2 regions of the Butyribacter sp. genome follow, and region 1 is predicted to be linked to the other one. Evidence: predicted binding sites of a transcription regulator. Region 1 holds the regulator's gene; the other holds the start of a gene.
What was found. The regulator HrcA, encoded in region 1, represses chaperone genes, less so after heat shock. The targets are predictions, from matches to a motif close to TGTTAGCACTCNNNNNNNNNGAGTGCTAACA.

Region 1 (7,218 bases):
TTTTCTACAACTGCTTTAAGTGCATCAATGTCTGCCTGAACTTTTTCTTTCTCAGCAGCATCTACCTTATCACCTGCTTCATCAAGAGCTTTCTGTGTCTGGAATACCATGCTGTCTGCTTCGTTTCTTGCATCAATTCCCTCTTTACGTTTCTTATCCTCAGCCTCAAACTGTGCTGCTTCCTTAACAGCCTTATCAATATCTTCATCAGACATATTTGAGCCTGCTGTGATTGTGATATGCTGCTCTTTTCCTGTACCGAGGTCTTTTGCTGAAACATTTACAATACCGTTTGCATCAATATCAAATGTAACCTCAATCTGTGGAACACCTCTTCTTGCCGGTGGGATACCGTCAAGTCTGAACTGTCCGAGTGATTTATTATCTTTAGCAAACTGTCTCTCACCCTGAAGTACGTTGATATCAACTGCGCTCTGGTTATCAGCGGCTGTAGAGAATATCTGGCTCTTCTTTGTAGGAATTGTAGTATTTCTCTCGATAAGTCTTGTAGCAACGCCACCCATTGTCTCAATTGAAAGTGAAAGTGGTGTTACATCGAGAAGAAGAATATCTCCTGCACCTGCATCTCCTGCAAGTTTTCCACCCTGTACTGATGCACCGATTGCTACACACTCATCTGGGTTAAGTGATTTACTTGGCTCATGTCCTGTAAGCTGTTTAACTTTATCCTGTACTGCCGGGATACGTGTAGAACCACCTACAAGTAATACTTTTCCAAGTTCAGAAGCTGTGATGCCTGCATCATTAAGTGCATTCTGTACAGGTGTTGCTGTTGCTTCTACAAGATCATGTGTAAGTTCATCAAATTTAGCTCTTGAAAGATCCATGTCAAAATGCTTTGGTCCTTCTGCTGTTGCTGTGATGAATGGAAGATTGATATTTGTTGTTGTAGCTGATGAAAGCTCTTTCTTTGCTTTTTCAGCAGCTTCTTTCAATCTCTGAAGTGCCATCTTATCTGTTGAAAGGTCAATGCCTTCTTTATTCTTAAATTCCTGAATCATGTAATCTGTAATCTTCTGGTCAAAGTCATCACCACCAAGATGATTGTTTCCTGATGTTGCTAATACTTCGATAACTCCGTCACCAATCTCAATGATAGATACATCAAATGTACCACCACCTAAATCGTAAACCATGATTTTCTGCTCTTTTTCATTGTCAAGACCATAAGCAAGTGCTGCTGCTGTTGGCTCGTTGATAATTCTCTTTACATCAAGACCGGCAATCTTACCTGCATCTTTTGTAGCCTGACGCTGTGCATCATTAAAATATGCCGGAACAGTAATAACTGCTTCTGTAACTTTCTCACCAAGATAACTCTCAGCATCGCCCTTTAATTTCTGAAGAACCATTGCTGAAATTTCCTGTGGAGAATATTTCTTGTCATCTATTGTAACTTTATAATCAGAACCCATGTGTCTCTTGATAGAAGAAATTGTCTTGTCAGCATTTGTAACTGCCTGACGTTTTGCAGGTTCACCTACAAGTCTCTCTCCTGTCTTTGTAAATGCAACAACTGAAGGTGTTGTTCTTGCTCCCTCTGTATTTGCAACTACTACAGGTTTTCCACCTTCCATAACTGCTACACAAGAGTTTGTTGTTCCTAAATCAATACCAATAATCTTACTCATAATGATTGCCTCCTATATTATAATCTCTTTATTTCATATTTTATTAAACTAATTAACTACTTTTACCATGCTGTGTCTCACAACACTTTCTTTGTACATGTAACCTTTCTGCATTTCTTCTGCAACTGTTCCGCTTTCCAATGAATCATCATCTACAGCCATAACAGCGTTGTGAAGGTTCGGATCAAACTCTTTTCCTACTGCTTCAATAGGCTTAACTCCCATCTCTTCAAAAGCAGTGAGCATCTGTTTGTAAACCATTTCTACGCCTTTAACAAAAGGTGCATCTTTTTCTTCCTCAGGAACTCCCTGTAATCCTCTCTCAAAGTTATCCATGACCGGAAGAATTTTTTCAATCACACTCTTTGCTCCGACTTCAAACATCTGGCTCTTTTCTTTTTCTGAACGCTTACGGAAATTTTCAAACTCAGCAAGCTGTCTCACCCTCATATCTTCAAGTTCTTTAACTTTCTCTTCAAGCTTTTCAACTGCCTTGTCTTTTTTTCTTCCAAACTTCTTTTCTTTCTTTGGTGTTTCTTCACCGGAAGTTTCCTCTTTTTTATCTTCTGCTGTTTCTGTTGTTTCTTCTACAGCATCATCAACACTATTTTCATCTTTTACTTCTTCAATATCTATGTCTTTTTTTATATCTTTATTGTCTGCTGCCAATTTCCTGCCACCTCTCTTATTTATTTGTCCTTGAATATATCATCAAGTTCAGACATTAGCGACTGCAATGTACTTACAACCTTATCATAATCCATTCGTTTTGGTCCTACAATGCCAATTTTTCCATATACACCTTCGTGTATTTTATATGTCGCCGTAACAACTGAACAATCTTTCATGGTATCTACTTTTGTTTCATTTCCGATATAAACCTGAATGTCATGAGTATCACTTGAACCCGATTTCTTAGAATCACTTTCACCTGCTTTTGATTCTGCCGTATCAAGCCAGTCACCTATAATATTTTTTTCCTCAAAGGCATTTAATATCTCTGTTGCACTTGCCTTATCCGAAAGTTCAGGATATTTTAAAATGTTTGTAGCACCACTCGTATAAATTTCTAAATCATCATCTTCAGTAAGTGCCTTACCGATAACTTCCAAAACCGAATCGATAACTTCCGTATAGCTGCCAACCTGTTCTTTTATCTTTCTGATAATAGCCAAGTTCATCTCGGTAACATCAAGACCGTTTAATGTGGTATTTAAAATAAAGTTTAACTTTACCATCATCTCCTGGTCTATCGAACCCTCGACTTTTACTATTTCATTTTTAACTACATTGTTGTCAAGAACTATGACTGCCAGAATGCTGTCTGCATCAACCTGTGTAAGCTGGATAAACTTAACTTTCTTCGACTCATATCTCGGTCCCGAAACAAGTGTCGCATAATTTGTATTGTTTGCAAGAAGCTTAGCTACCTGTTTAAGTAATACATCTATCTTTCCCGCTTTTTGTTCAAGTTCATCTTTCAGATTCATAACTTCACTTGTCTTATCATCAAGCATCGTATCTACATAAAGACGATAACCTTTGTCAGAAGGAATTCTGCCTGCTGATGTATGAGGCTGTATGATATATCCCATCTCTTCAAGATCAGACATCTCATTTCGGATAGTCGCTGAACTTAGATTCAAGTCTGTATCTTTTGAAATCGTTCTTGAACCAACCGGCTCTCCGGTTTCAAGATAAGTTCTGATAATCGTTTGAAGTATCTTTAACTTTCTATCATCTAACTCCACTTAACCACTCCCTTCTGTTTCTCTGTTAGCACTCTTTGTGGTGGAGTGCTAACATCTATAAAGTAAGATAGCACGCATATAAAATCTTGTCAAGGATATTTTGAAACTTTTTTATTTTTTTTGCAACTTAATACTGAAGTCTTACCAAATAAGTCGATATAATAGATATAATGATGCAGTATTGCGAAAATTGCATGGCAATGAAGCAATCCGTGGCATTGGTTGGTAATAATAATATTAAAAAAACGAGGAAAAATATGGACAATAATACAAATAGAATAAATTCACTAAATGCAAACAGATTAAACAGCCAGACATCAAACGGACGTGCACAGTCCAGGACCTCCACATCACGCGGCGGAAACGCCGGCACACAAAGTTCAGGTTCCGTATCACGCACTCCCGGCGGAAACAGTGACTATGGCGTTGCCAGAAGTGCAACCCAGCTCAGAGTGGGTGACATTGTAAAAGGTGAGATTTCTGACCTAAGGGGCAACGAGATAACTGTCACTCTTGATAACAATACCATATTAAAAGGATATATAGAAGACAGCTCAAAGCTTTCAATCGGACAAACTGCAGCCTTTTCGCTCAGCAGTCCAAATCCCGGTCAGATTTTGCTCTCCCCTGTCAAAAACAGCTACTCTGATACGGAATTAAATCTTATAAACAAAGCCCTTGAAGAAGCGGGACTTCCTAATACAGAGCACAATCAGGCAACAGTAAAAGCTCTTATGGACAATCTCCTGCCAATAAACAAAGAGTCGATACAGTCCCTTATGCAACAGGCTTATGACTGTAAAACAGAAGATTTTTCAACTCTCGCCATAATGAAAAGGCTTATGATGGATATAAATGAAGATACCGTATCACAATTTTCAAGTTACAGACACGGGACATATCATCTTATTGACAAGCTTTCTTCACTCTCTTCGGAAATACCTGATTTGCTTAGTTCACTTTCGCAAAATGCCGATTCACAATCAGTTGCCGCATTTGGTGAAAAGCTTATATCAATACTTTTTCAGTCGTTTGATGAAGAGAATAACGCAGCAAACTCCCCTTCCATATCTTTCCTGACTGATTCAGAGCGTCAGGAGCTTATGGACATACTTTCTAATACGGCAATGACAGAAGACACTCTTGAACAACTTGAAAACGGTACATTGTCTCTCCACGATGCACTTACCATACTCAGAGACTCTGCTGGAAGCAAATCACTTGTTTTTCCGGACGGAACAAATCCTACAAACGAGCTTTTTCAGCAGACCCTTTTAAACATTGACAGTACACTTGAATCCGCAACGGATATTTCAAAATTAAAAAATACGGATTTATTTAAAAACATTCCTACTATCAATGAAAATGCACCGATAAACGAAACCACTGAAACTTCTGATACTGCTGAGGCATCCGAAGTTTCAGAAGATGCTGGCAATGCTGGTAATTTGTCTGAAAACACTGTAACACCGAACAATGCCGCACCTGACAGTAAAATTGGATTTGCCGCAAAATTCCTTCATAATATTACGGAAAGTGCAAAAAATTCAATCAACAGCATGTTACAGCAATCATCACAAAACGCTGATAATCCGCAGTCATCCGCTACAAATACTGTTATTGATACGCTCTGCGAAAAATTTCAGACATTAGGCAGAGAAAATGACTATCTTAGTACATTTCTCGATAAGGATGCCAGAACAGAACTTTTAAACACGCTCTCAAAATTACCTATAAGCAGATCTCTCATTGTAAAAATTGCTTCGGGAAATGCCAGCGCAAAAGAAGTTCTTGCTGTCATCAAAAATGTCATACCGCTGTCAGAGCCTGAACTTATAAACGAACTTTTTAAATCCCAGTCTTTTGAAACTTTGTTTTCAAAGGTACTGCAAAGTACATGGACTCTTTCACCACAAAAGTTAAAGGATGGAGAAAACATAAATTCTTTCTACAACAAAATGCATGAGCAATTAAAAGATTTTGAATCACTTATAAAATCAAACCTTTCAGGTCAGGATTCAGATAATTTAGGTCAAAATGCAAGAGATGCACAGAGCAATATCGAATTTATGAAAACTTTAAGTGAGGCATTTTCATATTTCCAAATGCCACTAAAGTTGAAAAATCAGGATGCACATGGCGACCTCTATGTATACACAAAGAAAGAAAAATTAAGAAAGAACCTTGACAATATACATGTACTTTTACATCTTGACATGGAAAATTTAGGTGCACTGGATGTCTATCTTGATAAAAATCACAATGAAATAACTACAAAATTTATATCAGATAATGACAAATCAATCGACCTTCTTGCCACAAATGCAGATATGTTAAAAGATGCACTTAACTCTCAGGGATATGTCTGCCATGTTAAAATAGAAAAAGCCGACGCAAGCACAAGCACCATTGATGAATTTATCAATACAAAAATAAACACGCAGCAGACAACTGAAATGAAAAGATTTTCTTTTGATATAAGAGCTTAGTGTAATGTATCATTGACATTTTGTCAAATAACTTGTATAAACTAATGTAAAGACAAAAAATGCTCCCTTTCTTATACACCGGAAAGGGAGCACTTTTTATGGAATAGTAAAATGCTCGTAACATCTATCTTTCAGATTTATTCATTTTCCCCATCTTCATCAGAATGACATTTTGAATATTCGTTCTCTATATCATCAAATATATAGTCAAATATTGATGGCATACCCACAAACTCACATCCGTAAAGTGTAGTTCCATCCTCTTTCTGCTTTCTTCTTACTATCTGCACTACACAATTTAAACAATCATTCTTTTTTTCAAATTCAAGTCTTGAATTAAAGTAAAAACCTATAGGCAGTACACTTTTAGTTATAAACCCAATACCATTTCTTGAAATATCTGTTATCTCAACAGGCGCATTTATATTTTTTACATGAACATTGTCCTGTTTAAATAACGACGACACTTCAAGATGCATAGTGATTGGTATACGTTTACTTCTTCTTTTTTCAGCCCCCATACCCTCACCTCCATTTTTATTTAAATCTACTTGTCAAGTATTTCTTTTAATATCTGGTTTATCATTCCCGGATCAGCTTTTCCCTGTGTAGCTTTCATAGTCTGACCTACAAGGAAACCTATAGCTTTCTTCTTTCCGCTGTGATAATCTTCTACTGACTGTGGATTGTCGGCAACTATCTTTTCAATAGTTTCTTTTAATGCTCCGTCGTCAGTATCATTTTTAAGACCATTTTCCTCAACATACTTTTCAGGGTCAATATCATCAGTAAATACCTTTTCAAATACTTCTTTTGCAACTGAACTGTTAATAACTCTGTTTTCTGCAAGATTTATAAGTTTTGCAAGGTTTTCAGGAGAGAATTTAAGCTGTTCAGGCTCCATCTCATTTTCCTTCATAAGACGCATTGTCTCAACCATAAGCCAGTTTGATACCTTTTTAGGGTTGTTGCAAAGTGCTGTTGTAGCTTCAAAAATATCAGCAAGATGCTTGTTCCCAGTAAGAATGTCCGCATCATATTCAGGAAGATTATATTCTTCAACATATCTTGTAAATTTCTCATCTCTGAATTCAGGCTGGTTATTCTTTATCTCCTCAAGCCATTCATCACTTATAATTATAGGAACAAGGTCAGGTTCAGGGAAATATCTGTAATCCTGTGCATCCTCTTTTGAACGCATCGCATAAGAATACTCTTTTGTGTCATCCCATCTTCTTGTCTCCTGTACAACCTTTTCACCTGCTTCAATAAGGTCTATCTGACGCTCTCTTTCTCCTTCTATCGCTCTTGCAATAGCCTTGAATG
Region 2 (7,218 bases), on a different contig from region 1:
TTATTACCATTTGCATCAAGTGTTGCATAAACTGTTTCCTGTTTTGAAACATCTTCTGAATCAAGTCCTGACTTAGAATTTGTCTTAACTTCTTCCGTCACTTTATTTACCTGTTTAGCAACTGCCTTGTTTGTCATAACAAACATATGAGATGCGTATTCTACACTTCCTACAAGCAGCCCCGCTGCTAAAAGTCCTGAGACACCAATTTTGGCAACTTTTTTAATATTTTTTCTCATTTTACTGCCTCCTATATCATTCTATAAATTCACGAATTTTATACTAATCTTTTTATTTTGCTTCCAACTTCTTTTCTGCGTCTTTATGTGCTACTCCCGCTTTTATCATATCCCATGAACTTCTTATAATGATAGGATCAAATATCCAAAGCATTGCCGGAAGTATACAAATAACAACTATCATGCTTATTATCGCACCTCTTGAGAGAAGGTTACATATTGCACTTATCATATCAATTGCAGAGTATGCTGTTACTCCGAATGTTGCGGCAAAGAAACAGAAACCACTTGTAAGTATTGATTTCATTGAAGTTTCATGTGCAATTCTTATCGCATCTTTCTTATTGCATCCGTTTACTGTTCGCTCTTTATGATACCTGTTTGTCATAAGTATCGCATAATCGACTGTCGCACCAAGCTGAATTGTTCCGATAACAATACTTGCAACAAATGCCAGTGAAGTATTTGTATAGTATGGAACTGCCATGTTACATGCAATCGCAAATTCGATTACGGATACAAGAATAATCGGTATTGAAATGGATTTAAATGTTACAAGGATAATTACAAAAATAGCTGCTATAGATATATAATTTACCGTCTTTAAATCTACGTCTGTTGTATCTTGAAGATCCTTCATAAGAGGAGCTTCACCGATTACCATAGCGTCTTTCTGGTATCCCTTTACAATTTTCTGCATTTCGTCAAGCTGTGCATTTACTTCATCAGTTGCCGAACTGTAATCCGAGCATACAAACTGCAATTCATAATTATCAGTCTTTAACATGCTCTTTACATCCTCAGGTATCATACTGTCAGGGAAGTTTGGTCCAACAAGGGAATTAAGACCTATTACCCATTTGACACCGTCAACCTTTTCTATCTTCTTTATCATCTGGTTCTTTTCTTTTGCACTAAGACCGTCTTTCAAAAGAACCATATGAACATTACTCATATTGAAATGTTCTTTAAGTTTATCATTTGCTATCGCACTAGGGATATTCTTTGGAAGTCCCTGGTCAATATTGTAGTAAATCTTGTAGTTGCTGTTTCCGTATACTGCAGGTCCGAGTAAAACAAGGAAAATTACAATAGCAACTTTATAATGCTTTACAATAAAATCTGAAACTTTTGTAAGCGGTGGTATCAAAGCCTTGTGTGTTGTCTTTTCAATTGCCTTGTCAAATGTAAGAATCATCGCCGGAAGAACAGTTACACAAGTGATAACACCTATTACAACACCCTTTGACATTACGATACCGATATTGGCACCGAGTTTGAATGTCATGAAACAGAGTGCTACGAAACCGGCGATTGTTGTAACCGAACTGCTTGATACCGATTTGAATGTGTTTGATATGGCATGTGCCATAGCTCTCTTTTTATCATCAGGAAATCTCTTTTTATTCGCTTCATAACTTTCAAGAAGGAATATCGAGTAATCCATCGTAACCGCTAACTGTAACACCGCTGCAAGTGCCTGCGTGATATATGAAATCTCTCCGAGGAAGATGTTACTTCCAAGGTTGAATACTATTGCCATTCCTATATTTGTAAGGAATATAACCGGTGTAAGGAACGAGTCCATTGTGATAAGAAGAACCAGAAGTGATAATGCTGCTGCTATTGCAACATATACAGGCATCTCCTTTAAGGCAAGGTTCTTAATATCTGTAACGACACCTGACATTCCACTCGCATAGACATCTTTTCCAACTGTCTTACGAATATTTGTGATGGCATCCATCGTATCATCTGCTGATGTAGTATCATCAAACAATGCTATCATCATAGTTGCATTTCCATTAAAAAATGCTTCTTCAAGATTCTTAGGAAGCATCTCTGTCGGTACGCTTATATCAAGCATATCATCGTACCAAAGTACATCTTTTACATGTTCAATGCCCTCAATCTTTTTCTCAAGTGCTGCTGCCTGTTTGTTCGTCATATCCTCAACAACAACCATAGAAAAGGCACCCATGCCAAATTCATCAACAAGTGTATCCTGACCCGATACTGTTTCAAGAGTATTCGGAAGATAAGATAATACATCATAGTTTACTCGTGTGCTTACATATCCGAATACAGACGGTATAAGCAATGCAAACGCAATAATCAAGATGATATTCTTATGTCTTGTTATCCATTTTCCTAACATTTTTTCTCTTCCTTTCTTCATTCCTGTCTGAAATCTCCGCCAAATCTTTAAATCTTAATTGACGTTTGAACAGACTTTTTTGTTGACCATTTTCATCATCAACTGACCGATGGTCATTTCTATAATCCATATAGTACAGCAAAAATGACCAACAGTCAATATCAAATTTGACTGTTGGTCATTTTTATCAAAAACACACAAAAAGTGTTTATTTAAGCTTGTTATTCTATCAATAAGTCACAAAACTTTCACAATTTAAAATTCTTTATTTAGCAAGCAGAAGCATAATCTCATTACTTCTGTTCACGAACTCAGTCATTTCCTCTGCTTTAAGGGGATGATTTGCGAGCACTGCAAGGTCATAAAGCTGTTTACAGAACATATCAACATTTTCTGCTTCCTTATTATTAAGAATGTACTGCACAAGTTTATTTGAAGAGTTGAGCACAAGTGTCTCTGAGTCTCCAAACATATCCATTCCCATTCCGCCTGCACTGTACATCTTCATCATATCCTGCATACGGCGTGTTTCCTCTGAAAGTGTAAGCATTGATGATACACTTTCATTTTTAAGCTTCTCAACTTTGACTTCAAGCTTATCTTTTCCAAGTGCTTTCTTAAAGATTTCGCTAAGTTCCTCAGTTTCTTTCTTGAGTGTCTCCTCGTCAGCATCATCTTTCATTGTATCGTTAAGTCCTGCATCTATACGCTTAAAGCTTACCTTTAAATCACCCTGTTCAAGCTGTGATATAAATGCCTGGTCAATATTATGGCTTAATATAACGGCATTTATATTCTGTTCCTTAAACATGTTGACATACTGGCTCTGCTGCTGCATATCAGTTACATAGTAAACTGTTGTCGGTTCTTCCTCTTTGTCACCGTCCTTATTTTCCTGAGCATTCTCTTTATCTGCATCCTCTGTCTTGGCATCCCCATCTTCGTCTGCTTTAACAGCGTCAACATATTCAGGCAATGTAATATACTTGTCATTTAAGTCCTTGAATATGATATAATCTGACATCTTCTCTCTGAATTTGTCATCTTTTAAACAGCCGTATTTTATAAATGGACTTATATCTTCCCAATATTTCTCATAATTTTCTTTGTCAACTTTATACATTCCTGAAAGCTTGTCAGCAACCTTCTTTGTAATATAGTCAGAAATTTTCTTTACAAATCCGTCATTCTGTAATGCACTTCTTGAAACATTAAGTGGAAGGTCAGGACAGTCAATAACTCCTTTAAGAAGCATTAAAAATTCCGGAATTACTTCCTTAATGTTGTCAGCTATAAATACCTGATTGTTGTAAAGTTTTATAACCCCCTCAAGATTATCATACTCTGTATTAACCTTAGGGAAATATAAAATTCCTTTAAGATTAAACGGATAATCCATATTCAAATGAATCCAGAAAAGAGGCTCTTTGTAGTCATTGAAGACCGATCTGTAAAATTCCTTGTATTCATCATCTGTACAATCGTTTGGATGTTTCATCCAAAGCGGTGTTGTTGTACTGATTGAAACAGGTCTCTTGTTAATCTTGACCTTTTCCTTGCGCGGAGATACTTCGACAACCTCTTTTTCTCCGTTTTCATTTTCTCTCTCTTCTGTCTTTGCTTCCTCAACAATGTTTTCAACTACAACATCATCTTCACGGAGTTCTTCTTTATCTATTGTCTCATATTCCTGCTCGGCTCCTTCTTTTGAAAGGAATATCTCTACAGGCATAAATGAACAATATTTTGTAAGAACTTCTCTTACACGGTACTCATTTGCAAATTCAAGACTGTCCTCTGATAGATAAAGTGTAATAGTTGTTCCAACCTCTGATTTGTCACCTTCTGACATCTCGAAATTGATACCGCCTTCTGACTCCCAGCGTACAGGTGTCGCACCCTCTTTCCATGATAATGTATCTATTGTAACTCTGTCAGCTACCATAAATGCAGAATAAAATCCAAGACCAAAGTGTCCGATAATCTGCTCTTCATTTGCCTTATCCTTATATTTTTCAAGGAAATCAGTAGCTCCTGAGAATGCAACCTGATTTATGTATTCATCAACTTCATCCTCTGTCATACCAAGACCCGTATCTGTAAATGAAATGCTCTTTCCTTCAGTATCAACAACGACCTGAATACTTGCCTTATAATCATCAGGTATTGTATACTCTCCCATAATATCAAGTTTTTTAAGTTTTGTGATGGCATCACATCCGTTTGAAACAAGCTCACGAATGAAAATATCATGGTCTGAATAAAGCCATTTCTTTATAATCGGAAACATATTTTCTGATTCAATTGATAAACTGCCTTTTCTGCTCTGCATAATAAAATCTCTCCTTTACTCACATAATCTTTAAAATATTATCTGTCCCTTTTGTCACTGTCTTTAAAGGACTATCATTTACATATTTAAATTCAGTTAGCAATCATCATTATAGACTGCTAACAATTCTCACAATGAGTATAATAATACGGGTATCAAAAAATGTCAAGACAAAATTAGCACTCTTTTTAAAAGAGTGCTAATTTTTTTATAATTTTTATTCTATTATATTATAATAATGTTGTAACTTCTCCGATAACTTTCTCGCCACCGTTTCCGTCCGCATCATATGCCGTTACCGCATATTCATATGTCTTGCCCGACTCTGCGAAAATGTCATTATATGACTGAGCTGTCTTCTTATCAAGCCTTGCAATATATGACCACTTTTTAGTTCCTTTCTCTCTCCTGTAAACATTACAGTAAGATGTATAGGAATTTGCTTTCCAGCTTATCTTTACACCATCTTCATCAGCATAAAGTTCCTTTATTGGTGCTGTTGAATTTTTTGAATATACCGTAAATTTCTTTTTTGTTTTTCCTACTGAAAACAAAAGTTTAGCGTTAAAGACTTTATTTTCTTTAAATTTTACTTTCCATTTGTCATATGATATTACTTCATGTTTCCTCTGAATGGCAAGTTTCTTTGACTTCCATGCCGGGAATACCTTTACAACAACATTCATATTTTTAACGGCTGTTCTGTTTATTGAACTTATGTCTTTATATCCGTCTTTTCCAACAACCTTAATTTTTGTTGTTGCCGACGGTCTGCTCGCATATCCTAAAGCATAACATATGTTGTTTGCCGCATCTCTTCCGAGTTCATTGTACGCAAGCTGTGTGTAATGTATCGTACTGTGAATCTGACTGAGAGATGTTGGCAGTTTTAATGAGCCTTTTCTTGTTTTATTCTGCTGTGTATATTTTGCATCCGTGCCATATTTATTTTTAAAATAACTTTTTACTGAACTGTTTTTAAGCCATACTTCCGACAACTGGCTTGCAAGGAATATGTCTTTATATGCATTTTTACTTGAATTGCACATATAATACTGAGCTTTTCTAGGTCCTGTAAGTTCAAGGTCTGCAAGTGAAGTAGGTTTTCTATGTGACCTTACCATCAATATTCCTGCAAACTCAAGACTTTTATGAACATACTTATAACTGGCAGCCTTGCTTCCTCTAAGCTGTGTTTTAAATGCTCTATGCATTTTAATAAAGTAATTGAGATAATCTCCCGCATTCATCTTGAAATCCTGTTCACCCTGAAGCCAAAAGTATCCTTTATGGCTCAACGTATAATGTCCGGCTTTTATCTCTTTGTTTAAGGTTCTCTCACATGCCTTGTATAACGCAACTGCCTGCCAGAAGTTATTATCGGCACCTTTCTTAGGAAGCCATGTTGTAATTGAACTTCCTCCATGTGCCGCATTCACAACCCAGACTTTCTCTTTAAGCTTTTTGACCCACTGATCAGCCAAAGCACTGTCTATGCCTGACTTTCCGGAAGCTGTTGCAGTTGCAGTAAGATTGTTTGTCCTGCACCACTGATTTTGTGAACTGTTGTCTGTAAGTGTATTAGGTACAAACTTGGATGCATTTTTCACTGAAAGAGGTGAAGAAGCTGTTGACCAGTTTCCGACATTTGCATAATGGCTTCTGCATGAAGGTCCATATGTGCTGTATACTTTTCCGGCATAATTTAATATCGTGTTGTTTGTATATTCAGCCTTTGACTTATCGTCACTGTGGCTTCCCTCCATATTACTCTGTCCCACAAGTAATAAAAGACTTATCTTTGCCGGCTTTACATTTATGCCATATGTAGTTCCGTCAACAAGCTCAACAACTGCTTTTCCACAACCAACAGCAAAAACTTTCTTTTTATTGCTGTTAGCAACACTTATAACTTTTGTATCTTTTTTTCCTGTTTTAACCTTTGTTGATGTCACACTTTCAGTCTCAACTCTTCTTACTTCCTTTGAAAAAGTATATCTGTCATCATACTTTAACTGAAGTTTCTTCTTTGTTTTTTCATAACTTACAAGCGGCGGAAGTTTAGTAGGTTCCGGCTCCTCAGTTTCACTCGGCTGCAATGTCTCAGACGGCTGTGCTGTCTCACTTGGTGCTGCCGTAGCCGAAGGTTCCGGCGTACTGAATGCCGCATCATCTTCTGCCGATACAGATAAACTGTTGAAACTGTACCCTGCAAAGCCCAATGCGAAACAAATTACTGCCAAACAAAAATATTTTTTTATAAATCTCATAATAATACTTTTTCCCTATCCCTTTACTTAAAATACACGAGCCGGATGCAGTTAGAACATACCACATTTTTTCTCGACTCGTGCTTAATTTATGACCGATATTACATCAGATATCTTATGTTTTCTGCCATGTGCTTATAATAAATGGCTAATATGTCATTTCAATGACTTTTTTGCATTATCATTTTGCTACAATATTTACAATTCTTCCCGGAACGT

Region 2: a site for HrcA is predicted at 4,904-4,934, ahead of htpG (molecular chaperone HtpG). Genes of this name have one in related genera too.

Annotation. Positions count from the first base shown of each region.
Region 1 covers NZ_DBLYGC010000016.1:12,508-19,725, reverse strand. The annotation lists gene dnaK (molecular chaperone DnaK) at 1-1,652, opposite strand, end outside; gene grpE (nucleotide exchange factor GrpE) at 1,701-2,321, opposite strand; gene hrcA (heat-inducible transcriptional repressor HrcA) at 2,342-3,403, opposite strand; gene fliK (flagellar hook-length control protein FliK) at 3,661-5,892, shown strand; gene ACZLXV_RS08630 (PilZ domain-containing protein) at 6,030-6,413, opposite strand; gene gatB (Asp-tRNA(Asn)/Glu-tRNA(Gln) amidotransferase subunit GatB) at 6,440-7,218, opposite strand, start outside.
Region 2 covers NZ_DBLYGC010000010.1:32,001-39,218, forward strand. The annotation lists gene ACZLXV_RS06060 (hypothetical protein) at 1-239, opposite strand, end outside; gene ACZLXV_RS06065 (efflux RND transporter permease subunit) at 292-2,418, opposite strand; gene htpG (molecular chaperone HtpG) at 2,663-4,729, opposite strand; gene ACZLXV_RS06075 (sialate O-acetylesterase) at 4,960-6,999, opposite strand; gene leuS (leucine--tRNA ligase) at 7,181-7,218, opposite strand, start outside.